2 regions of the Caulobacter sp. FWC26 genome follow, and region 1 is predicted to be linked to the other one. Evidence: riboswitches for the same ligand, from Rfam matches in the RefSeq annotation. Region 1 holds a riboswitch; the other holds the start of a gene.
What was found. A riboswitch is a leader RNA that binds a small molecule or an ion and turns the genes downstream of it on or off. The one in region 1 is predicted to bind cobalamin.
Positions count from the first base shown of each region.

Region 1 (4,413 bases):
CAGGGCGGCCAGGAAATAGACCAGCAGCAGTACGCCGGCCTGGGTCTTGTCGAAGCCCTTGATCCGCTCGAAGAAGAACAGGAACAGCGTGCCGGCGATGCCGGGGGCCAGCCCCATCAGCAGGTCGGCGAATAGCAGGCGCTGCACCGACGGGCGCATGAGCAGTCGCCAGTATTGCGCCAGGCCGGTCTTGCCGTGCTGGGGCGGGGCCTGCGGCTCTTTCACCGTGGCGACGGCCAGCAGCACCGTGATCGGCAACAGGATGACGATGAACCACCCCATGGCGCGGATGCTGTCGATGTGGTCGCCCTTGAGCACGCCGGTGATGAAGGGCGGCAGGCACAGCACCAGGATCATCCCGACGACATTGGCGCCCTGCCACCAGCCGTAGATGCGCGAGCGTTGCTGATAGTCGCTGGACAGCACCGCGCCCCAGGCCGTTTGGGACAGCACGACGATCGAGTAGCCGGCGTAAAGCACCGACAGCCAGAACCAGAGATAGAGCGAGCCGACGCCCGGTTCCGCCATGAAAAGCGCATAGCAGCCTGCGGTCAGAATCGGCGCGCCGATCAGCATCCACGGACGGAATCGGCCCATCCGCATGCGGGTCCGGTCCAGCAGCCCGCCGAATAGGGGGTCGAACAGGATGTCGATGAGCTTGACGATCAGGAACGCCGAACCCACGACGGTCAGCGAAAGGCCCAGGGAGTTGATGTAGTACTCGGGCAGATAGACCACGAGCGGCAGGCCCATGGCCGCGACCGGAATGCAGGGCGCGGCGAACGCGGCCAGCGTCCAGGATGACGCCTTCTGAGGAGACTGGGCCTCGGACATACTCTTGCTTCTCCCCGCGCCGTTGATCGCGCTTTCAAACGAGTGTGCGAGGAATATCCGGCAAGCGCTAGCCTGTTCCTCGATATGGAGCACGGCGCCGCCGCTTCACGCGGCGCGCCGCTGAAGGTCTGGAAAGGGCTGCGGAGCGCCGGACATCCGTCCGGAGAAGTTTGTGTTTTTACCGTTTCGACGCAGCCGCAACGCTCCGCGCAGCCGTTATCCGCCAGCGTCCCGGCAGGCGGCTCTGTTGAGGCCTTACCGGGACCCAGGCGCTCCCGTTTCCGAGAGCCCCAGCGGTCGGAGAGGACGGGAAATCGGACAGACCGCAGGCCCCCAACCTGACCGCTTCGCGGTCGTCCGCCCCCACAGGGGGCGAGAGGTTTGCGCCCCTTCTTCCCCCTCTGGGGCAGGAGCGCCGAAGGCGCGGAGGGGGCAAGTATGGGGCGCAGAAGCCCCGAACCCGGCCTTCAGCCCTACGCCGAACGGGGTTCCCTCCAACCCGCACGGAGGGTCACCCAAGCTCCACATTGACCGTGTGCGGTGCAGCATGTAGCTCTGGCGACGCGTCAGGTTCCTCGCGAGAGGATGAATAGGGAACGAGGTTCAAGACCTCGGCTGCCCCCGCAACTGTAAGCGGCGAGCTTCGCGTCACATGCCACTGGGCCCCCAAGGCCTGGGAAGGCGACGCCCAGAAGCATTGACCCGTGAGCCAGGAGACCTGCCCGGCGCAGTCGTTCATCGCTCGGCCGGGGTGCGCCGAACGAACGGGATCTCCCGAGAAACGACAGTCAACAGGCCGCGCGGCGGCCTGAGCGTCCGCGTCTTCGCGAGCGTTCGGGATGTCGCGTGGGTCGTTCATAACGGGAAGACTGAACATGATCCGAGCCCTTTTGAGCTCCACCGCCCTGGCCACCGCGCTGCTCGCCGCGCCCGCCTTCGCCGACGACCAGAAAGCCCCTGAGGCCGATGTCGCTGGCGCGACCGGCGCCAACGGCGTCGCCGAGCTGGTGGTCACCGCCACCCGCACCGCCCAACCGATCGAGAAAGTCGGAGCCTCGGTGACGGTCCTGACCCAGCCGGTGATCCAGGCCAGTCAGGCGATCTCGGTCACCGAGTTGCTGGCCCAGACGCCCAGCGTGACCTTCGCGCGCAATGGTGGTGTCGGCAATGCGACCAGCCTCTATATTCGCGGTGCCGAGAGCCATCACACGGTCGTGCTGATCGACGGCGTCAAGCTCAATGACCCCTCGTCCACGCAAGGCGGCTTCAACAGCGGCAACCTGCTGGTCGGCGACATCTCGCGCATCGAAGTGCTGCGCGGCGCTCAATCGACCCTGTGGGGCAGCCAGGCGATCGGCGGCGTCGTCAACATTGTCACCGCCGAGCCGACCACGCCGTTCACGAGCTCGCTGTCGGCCGAGGCCGGCGCGCGCAAGACCGGCTACCTGCGCGGCGCCGTCGGCGGCGCGTCTGACAAGGTCACCTGGCGTGTCGCGGGCGGCTACTACACGACCGACGGCTTCTCCTCGTACAAGCTGGGCCAGGAGAAGGATGGCTATCAGAACGCCGGCGCCTCGGGCCGCCTGCGGGTGAAACTGAGCGACGCGGTCTCGGTCGAGACCCGCGCGGTCTATTCACGCGGCAAGAACGACTTCGACGGCTTTAACACCGACAGCCCCGAGTTCGGCCGCACCAAGGAGCTGGTGGTCTATCAGGGCCTGAACGCCGCCCTGCTGGACGGGCGCTGGAACAATCGCTTCGGCTTCGCCTACACCGACACCGACCGCCAGAACTACAACCCCGCCCGCGCCGTCGTGCCGATGACTTTCGACGCCGCCGGCAAGAACAAGCGCTGGGAGTATCAGGGCGTCTTCGCGATCACCGAGACCTGGACCGCCACCTTCGGCGCCGAGAGCGAGCGCTCGCGCATGCGCACCCGCTCGCCGTCGGTCGCCAATCCGAACGTGGCGTTCCGCAGCGGCAAGATCAGCGCTGACAGCCTGTATGGCCAGCTGCAGGCCGAGATCGCGCCGGGCCTGACGTTGACCGGCGGTCTGCGCTACGAGGACCACGACGCCTACGGCGCCCACACGCTGGGCCAGGTCGGCGCGGCCTGGGCCCTGAATGACAACGCGACGGTGCTTCGCGCCGGCTACAGCCAAGGCTTCCGCGCGCCCGGCCTCTATGAGCTGTTCAGCGAGTACGGCAATGCCGCGCTCTCGCCCGAAGAGTTCGATAGCTGGGAAGCAGGGCTCGAGCAGCGCTTGTTCGAAGGCAAGGTCCGCGCCTCGGCGACGGTCTTCCACCGCGAAGCCGACAACGAGATCCGCTTCTTCTCGTGCTCGTTCGGCGCGACCGACACAATGTGCGCGCCGGGCGGCGTCTTCCGGTTCGGCTACTACCGCAATCTGCAGAAGACCAAGGCCCAAGGCCTGGAGCTGATCGCCGAAGCGCGGCCGCTCGCGGGCCTGACGATCACGGGCAACTACACCTACACCCAGGCCGAACTGGCGGCGGGGGCCAATGACGGTAAGCAGCTGTCGCGTCGTCCCAAGGACCTCGCCAACCTGTCGGCGACCTATCTCTGGCCCGTCGGCCTGTCGACGACGGTGGCGGTCCGCTATGTGGGCAAGACCTACAACAACGAGGCCAACACCGTTCCGGTCTCGGACTACGCGACCGTCGATCTGCGGGCGTCCTATCCGATCAACGAGACCTTCGAGGTCTATGGTCGGGTCGAGAACGCCTTGGACAAGGACTATCAGACCATCCTGAATTACGGCACGCCGGGCCGTGGTGCGTTCCTGGGTCTGCGGGCGCGCTTCTAAATAGGGGCAGGGGCGGGGGCTATGTCCCTCGCCCTGGCCATCTTCGCTTGGGGAGAGCAGCGCATGGCCGCTTTGATGATCCAGGGCTGCGGCTCGGATGTCGGAAAGTCGGTGCTGGTCGCCGGCTTGTGCCGGGTGTTCGCCAATCGTGGTCTCGCCGTGCGCCCCTTCAAGCCGCAAAACATGTCGAACAACGCCGCCGTCACCGCCGACGGCGGCGAGATCGGCCGCGCTCAGGCCTTGCAGGCGATCGCCTGCCGAACGCCGCCGACGGTCGACATGAACCCCGTGCTGCTCAAGCCGCAGAGCGATGTCGGCGCGCAGGTGATCGTACGTGGGCGGATCGCCGGGGAATGGGCGGCGCGTGGCTATCAGGACCACAAGGCGAGCCTTTTACCCACTGTGCTGGAGAGCTTCCGCAGGCTGGAAAGCCAAAGCGACCTGGTCATCGTCGAGGGCGCCGGCAGTCCGGCCGAGATTAATCTGCGGGTCGGCGACATCGCCAACATGGGCTTCGCCCGCCCCGCCGACGTGCCCGTCGTCCTCGTCGGTGACATCGACCGGGGCCACGTCATCGCCGCCCTGGTCGGGGCGCACGCGGTGCTCGATCCTGAGGATCGAGCGATGGTGCGAGGCTTTCTGATCAACAAGTTCCGCGGCGACCCAGCGCTGTTCGACGATGGTCGTCGGGCGATCGTGGAGCGGACCGGCTGGGCCGACCTTGGCATGGCTCCATGGTTGGCGGCGGCGC
Region 1 covers NZ_CP033875.1:2,222,116-2,226,528, forward strand. The annotation lists gene CSW63_RS12120 (MFS transporter) at 1-834, opposite strand, end outside; partial or broken gene CSW63_RS23785 (hypothetical protein) at 963-1,106, shown strand; cobalamin riboswitch at 1,386-1,575, shown strand; gene CSW63_RS12125 (TonB-dependent siderophore receptor) at 1,710-3,662, shown strand; gene CSW63_RS12130 (cobyric acid synthase) at 3,726-4,413, shown strand, end outside.

Region 2 (4,413 bases), on a different replicon from region 1:
TCTTCATCCCGGTGGGTGACACCCAGACGATCCCCCTGGGCGCCATCGCGCCCTGGGCGATCTTCGGCACGCTGCTGGCGATGATCTTCCTCTACTTCGTCAGCACGGAGCAGGGCGCCTTGTCGCTGTTCGGCGGCATGTACATCCACGAGTTCGTCCACGACGGACGTCATCTGCTCGGCTTTCCCTGCCACTAGAGGCCAGCACCATGACCCGTGATCTGCTCGTCCGCGGCATGCTGGCCGGCCTGCTGGCGGCTGTCCTGGCCACGCTCTTCGCCCAGCTGGCAGGTGAGCCCCAGGTCGATCTCGCCATCGGATTCGAGGCCGCCCGCGACCACACCATGGGAATGGCCGTCGAGCCGGAGCTGGTGAGCCGCGCGGTGCAGCGCGGCATCGGCCTCTTCACGGCTGTGGCGCTCTATGGCGCGGCGGTGGGCGGAATCTTCTCGCTGGTGTTCGCCGCCGCCTACGGCCGGCTGGGCCAGATCGGACCCCGCACCCTGGCGCTGCTACTGGCCTTGGGCGCCATGGTCGCCATCAGTCTGGTCCCAACGATCAAATATCCGCCCAATCCGCCCAGCGTCGGCCTGCATGAGACCATCCAGCTGCGGACGGCGACCTACTTCATCCTGATCGGCCTTTCGCTGGCCGGCCTCGCCCTGGGGGTTATGGTCGGACGCTGGGCCGCAGCCAAGGTCGGTGCGTTCAACGGCGTCCTCGTGGCGGCCGCTGTCTACGTCGTGTTCGTGGCCGGGTGGCGTTGGTGCTGCCGATGATCAACGAGGTGCCGGAGGGGTTTCCGGCGGTGATCCTGTGGCGGTTCCGCGTCGCCGCCATCGGCGTTCAACTCGTGCTGTGGCTGGCCCTCGGCGTGGGCTTTGGCTGGTTGGCGGATCGGCGACTGCGCCGCACCTGATCGCGCACGTGCATAGACAAGCCGGCCGAAATCGGACATTTGATCTCTGTCAGGATGCCCGTTAGCACGGGTTGATAGACGTCAACGCGCTGGAGCCTTCGGGCTTAAACGGGAATGCGGTGCGGGGTTCGCCCCAATGCCGTAGCTGTCCCTGCAACTGTAAGCGGTGAGCGCGTACGCCTTGGCGAGACAGCCTGTCTGTCCCGCCAGCCACTGGGGCCAGAGGCCCTGGGAAGGTCGGCGTACGTCGTGATGACCCGTGAGCCAGGAAACCGGCCGGCGCGTGTCGCTCGATGCTTCGGGTCAGTGTGAACCCGCAGCGCGGTCTCCGTCTGAGCGACGAACTGGAAACGGTGGAGAGCCGTTTCGACCGGCTGGTCCGGGCGCTCGCGTGCGCCTGAGCCTCGGCATATCGACCTGGGGCCCCGGTCCCCGGGAGGCTCTTCGCATGGTCGTTCAACACGCGGAGTAACGGGGGGCTTTCATGCCCAAGCAATTCCTATTCGGCGCGAGCACGCTCGCGATCATCCTGTCCGTTCCGGCGCTGGCCGTGGCGGACGCCATCGACGGTTCCGTCAGCGACGGTCGTGGTCACAGGGGGGCGCGAGGTTGCCCTCGACGGCAAGACCGCCACCGGTTCCCGGCTTGGCCTGGCGATCAGCGAGACACCCGCCACCGTCGACGTCCTGACCCAGGAGCGCTTCCTGGAGCGCGGCCTGCGGACCAGCAACGAGGCCCTGAATAGCGCGCCGGGCGTGCTGGCGGTCGATACCGGCGGCGGCCCTGGCACCTATTCGATGCGCGGCTTTTCCGGCGGCTCGGTCTCGGTGAACTATGACGGGGTACACCAGCCCTCGACCATGGTGACCCGCAACTTCGATACCTTCGCCTTCGACCGGATCGAGGTGATCAAGGGCCCGGCCTCGGTGCTGTTCGGGGAGGGCGCATTGGGCGGCGCCGTCAACTTCGTGCCGAAGAAGCCGATCCTGGGCGAGCGACAGGTCCAGGCGCTCGGCCAATACGGGTCGCGCGAGACCTTCCGGGCTGCGGCGGACGTGAACATGCCGTTGGGCGAGAAGGCCGCCGCCCGCGGCGTCTTCAGCTACGCCGGATCCGACGGCTACATCGACGACGCCCAGAGCCGCACCACGACCGCCAATCTGGGCCTGACCCTGAAGCCGACCGACGACCTGAAACTCTTCTTCGCCGCCGAGCTGTTCAACAACGACAACGGCCGCACCTACTGGGGCACGCCGCTGGTGGCCGCCGCCGTGGCCAGGGCCCCGACGGGCGTCGCCTCGACCCCCGCCGGCTTGGTCATCGACCGGGCCCTCAGCCGCACCAATTTCCAGTACCTAGATGGCGAGGTCCGTTCCGACAGCCACTGGCTGCGCTCCGTCGTCGAGTGGCAGATCAACGCCGACTGGAAGTTCACGAACGACCTCTCCTACAACAAGTCCGACCGGCTCTGGGACGATGCGGAGAGCTACACCTATGTGGCTGCGACCCGGCGGGTGAACCGGTCGGCCACCTATATCCGCAACATGCTCAAGTTCTGGAATGACCGGGCGTCGTTGTTCTCGGACCTGGACATCGGCGGCCATCGCAACCGTCTGACGATCGGCGCCGAGCACACCGAGAACGACCACCTGAGCCTCCGCCGGTTCGGCCCCGCGACGCCGGTCGATCCTTACGCCCTGGTGCGGGGGACCTTCCCGGCGATCACCCCGGCCAACTTCCCGGGGCCGGCAACTTTGCCGACGTCGGGGCGAACATCCGGATCAACGCTGTGTTCGCCGAGGACGCCTTCAACCTGACCGACAAGCTGCTGCTGGTCGGCGGGCTTCGCTATGAGGACGTCAAGCTCGACCGCACCACCCACGACTTCAACCTGGCCACCACCGTGGGCTTCACCCGCAAGTACAAGCCGGTGTCCTATCGGGCGGGCGCCATCTACGACCTGGTCCCCAAGACCCAGCTCTACGCCCAGTACACCAAGGGTGCGGCACCGGTGGGCACCCTGGTGCTGCTCAGCCAGTCCAATTCGGGCTTCAACCTGACCAAGGGCGACTCCACCGAAATCGGCGTGAAAAGCGTGCTGTGGGGCGGTCGTGTGGAAATGACCCTGGCCGGGTACAAGATCCGGCAGACCGACATCATCACCCGCGATCCGGTGAACCCGAACATCCAGATCCAGGGCGGAACCTTGTCGTCTAAGGGCGTGGAGTTCTCCGCGACCTTGCAGGCTACCGACCATCTGCGGCTCGACGGCAACGCCGCCTTTGTTGACGCCCAGTACGACGAGCTGATCGAGGCCGGCGGCGCCAACCGGGCGGGCAATTCGCCGCCCAACGTGCCGGCCCAGGTGTTCAACCTGTTCGCCAGCTACCAGGTCCCTGGGTTCCCGGTGCGGGTGACCGGCGGCGTTCACCGCTCGAGCCACATCTTCGGCGACAACGCCAACACGGTGCGGGCCAGCGGTTACACCCTTTTCGACGCATCGATCACCTATCAGCTGAAGTTCGGTGACATCACGCTGCGCGGCCGGAACCTGACCAACAAGCTCTACGCGGAATGGGCGACCGCCTCGCAGGTCTACCTGGGCGCTCCGCGCGGCGTCGACCTGACCTTCCGGGCAAGGTTCTGAGCCGGGGGGAAGCGCGATGAAGTTCATCAGCCCGCCCGCCGCGGGGGCCGGGAGGTTGCGGAGCCTCAAGACTACGGGCCTGAGGTGGCTTTACCTGACGCACCGGTGGGTGGGGATCTTCACCTGCCTGCTGTGCGCCGTCTGGTTCATCTCGGGCCTGGTGATGGTCTACGTGCCCTATCCGGGTCTCAGCGACCGGGATCGGATGACCTACTCCGAACCGCTGTCGCTGGAGAGGGTGGCGATCACTCCTGGCGAGGCGCTGGCGGCGGCTGGCCTGAAAGCTTTTCCCTCGCAGATCAAGCTGGCCACGCTTCGGGGCCAGCCGGTCTACCGCATCGTGGATGGCAAGAGCCGCATCACGGTGTCGGCCGTCGACGGCCGCCCCGTGCCCGCCACCACGCCGGCGCAGGCGGAAGAGACGGTGCGCCGCCTGATGCCAGACCATCAGGTGGGGCCGGCGCGGACCCTGTTTCATGATCAGTGGACCGTCGCCCAGGGGTTCGATCCGCACCGGCCGCTCCTGCGGGTGCCGGTGCGGGACGCGGCCGGCCTAACCCTCTACGTCTCTTCGAGGACCGGCGAGGTGGTCAATGACACCACTCGCTGGGAGCGGGGCTGGAACTGGCTGGGGTCGATCCCCCACTGGATCTACCTGACCGTGATCCGCCAGGACAACGAGGTCTGGCGCCAGGTGATCATGTGGACGTCGGGGCCCGCCCTGGTGGGGGCTGTGGCCGGGGCCTGGATTGGGATCCTGCGGATGCGGCTGAAATCCGGCCAGCCGGTCAGCCCGTACCTCGGGTGGATGCAGTGGCACCACCTGGCGGGCCTGATTGGCGGGCTAT
Region 2 covers NZ_CP033874.1:40,152-44,564, reverse strand. The annotation lists gene CSW63_RS01645 (CbtB-domain containing protein) at 1-197, shown strand, start outside; partial or broken gene CSW63_RS01640 (CbtA family protein) at 209-918, shown strand; cobalamin riboswitch at 992-1,214, shown strand; gene CSW63_RS01635 (TonB-dependent siderophore receptor) at 1,506-2,735, shown strand; gene CSW63_RS01630 (TonB-dependent siderophore receptor) at 2,708-3,565, shown strand; gene CSW63_RS01625 (PepSY domain-containing protein) at 3,582-4,413, shown strand, end outside.
Region 2: it holds a riboswitch for cobalamin, as region 1 does, so the genes downstream of both, CSW63_RS01635 (TonB-dependent siderophore receptor) here and CSW63_RS12125 (TonB-dependent siderophore receptor) in region 1, are expected to answer to the same signal.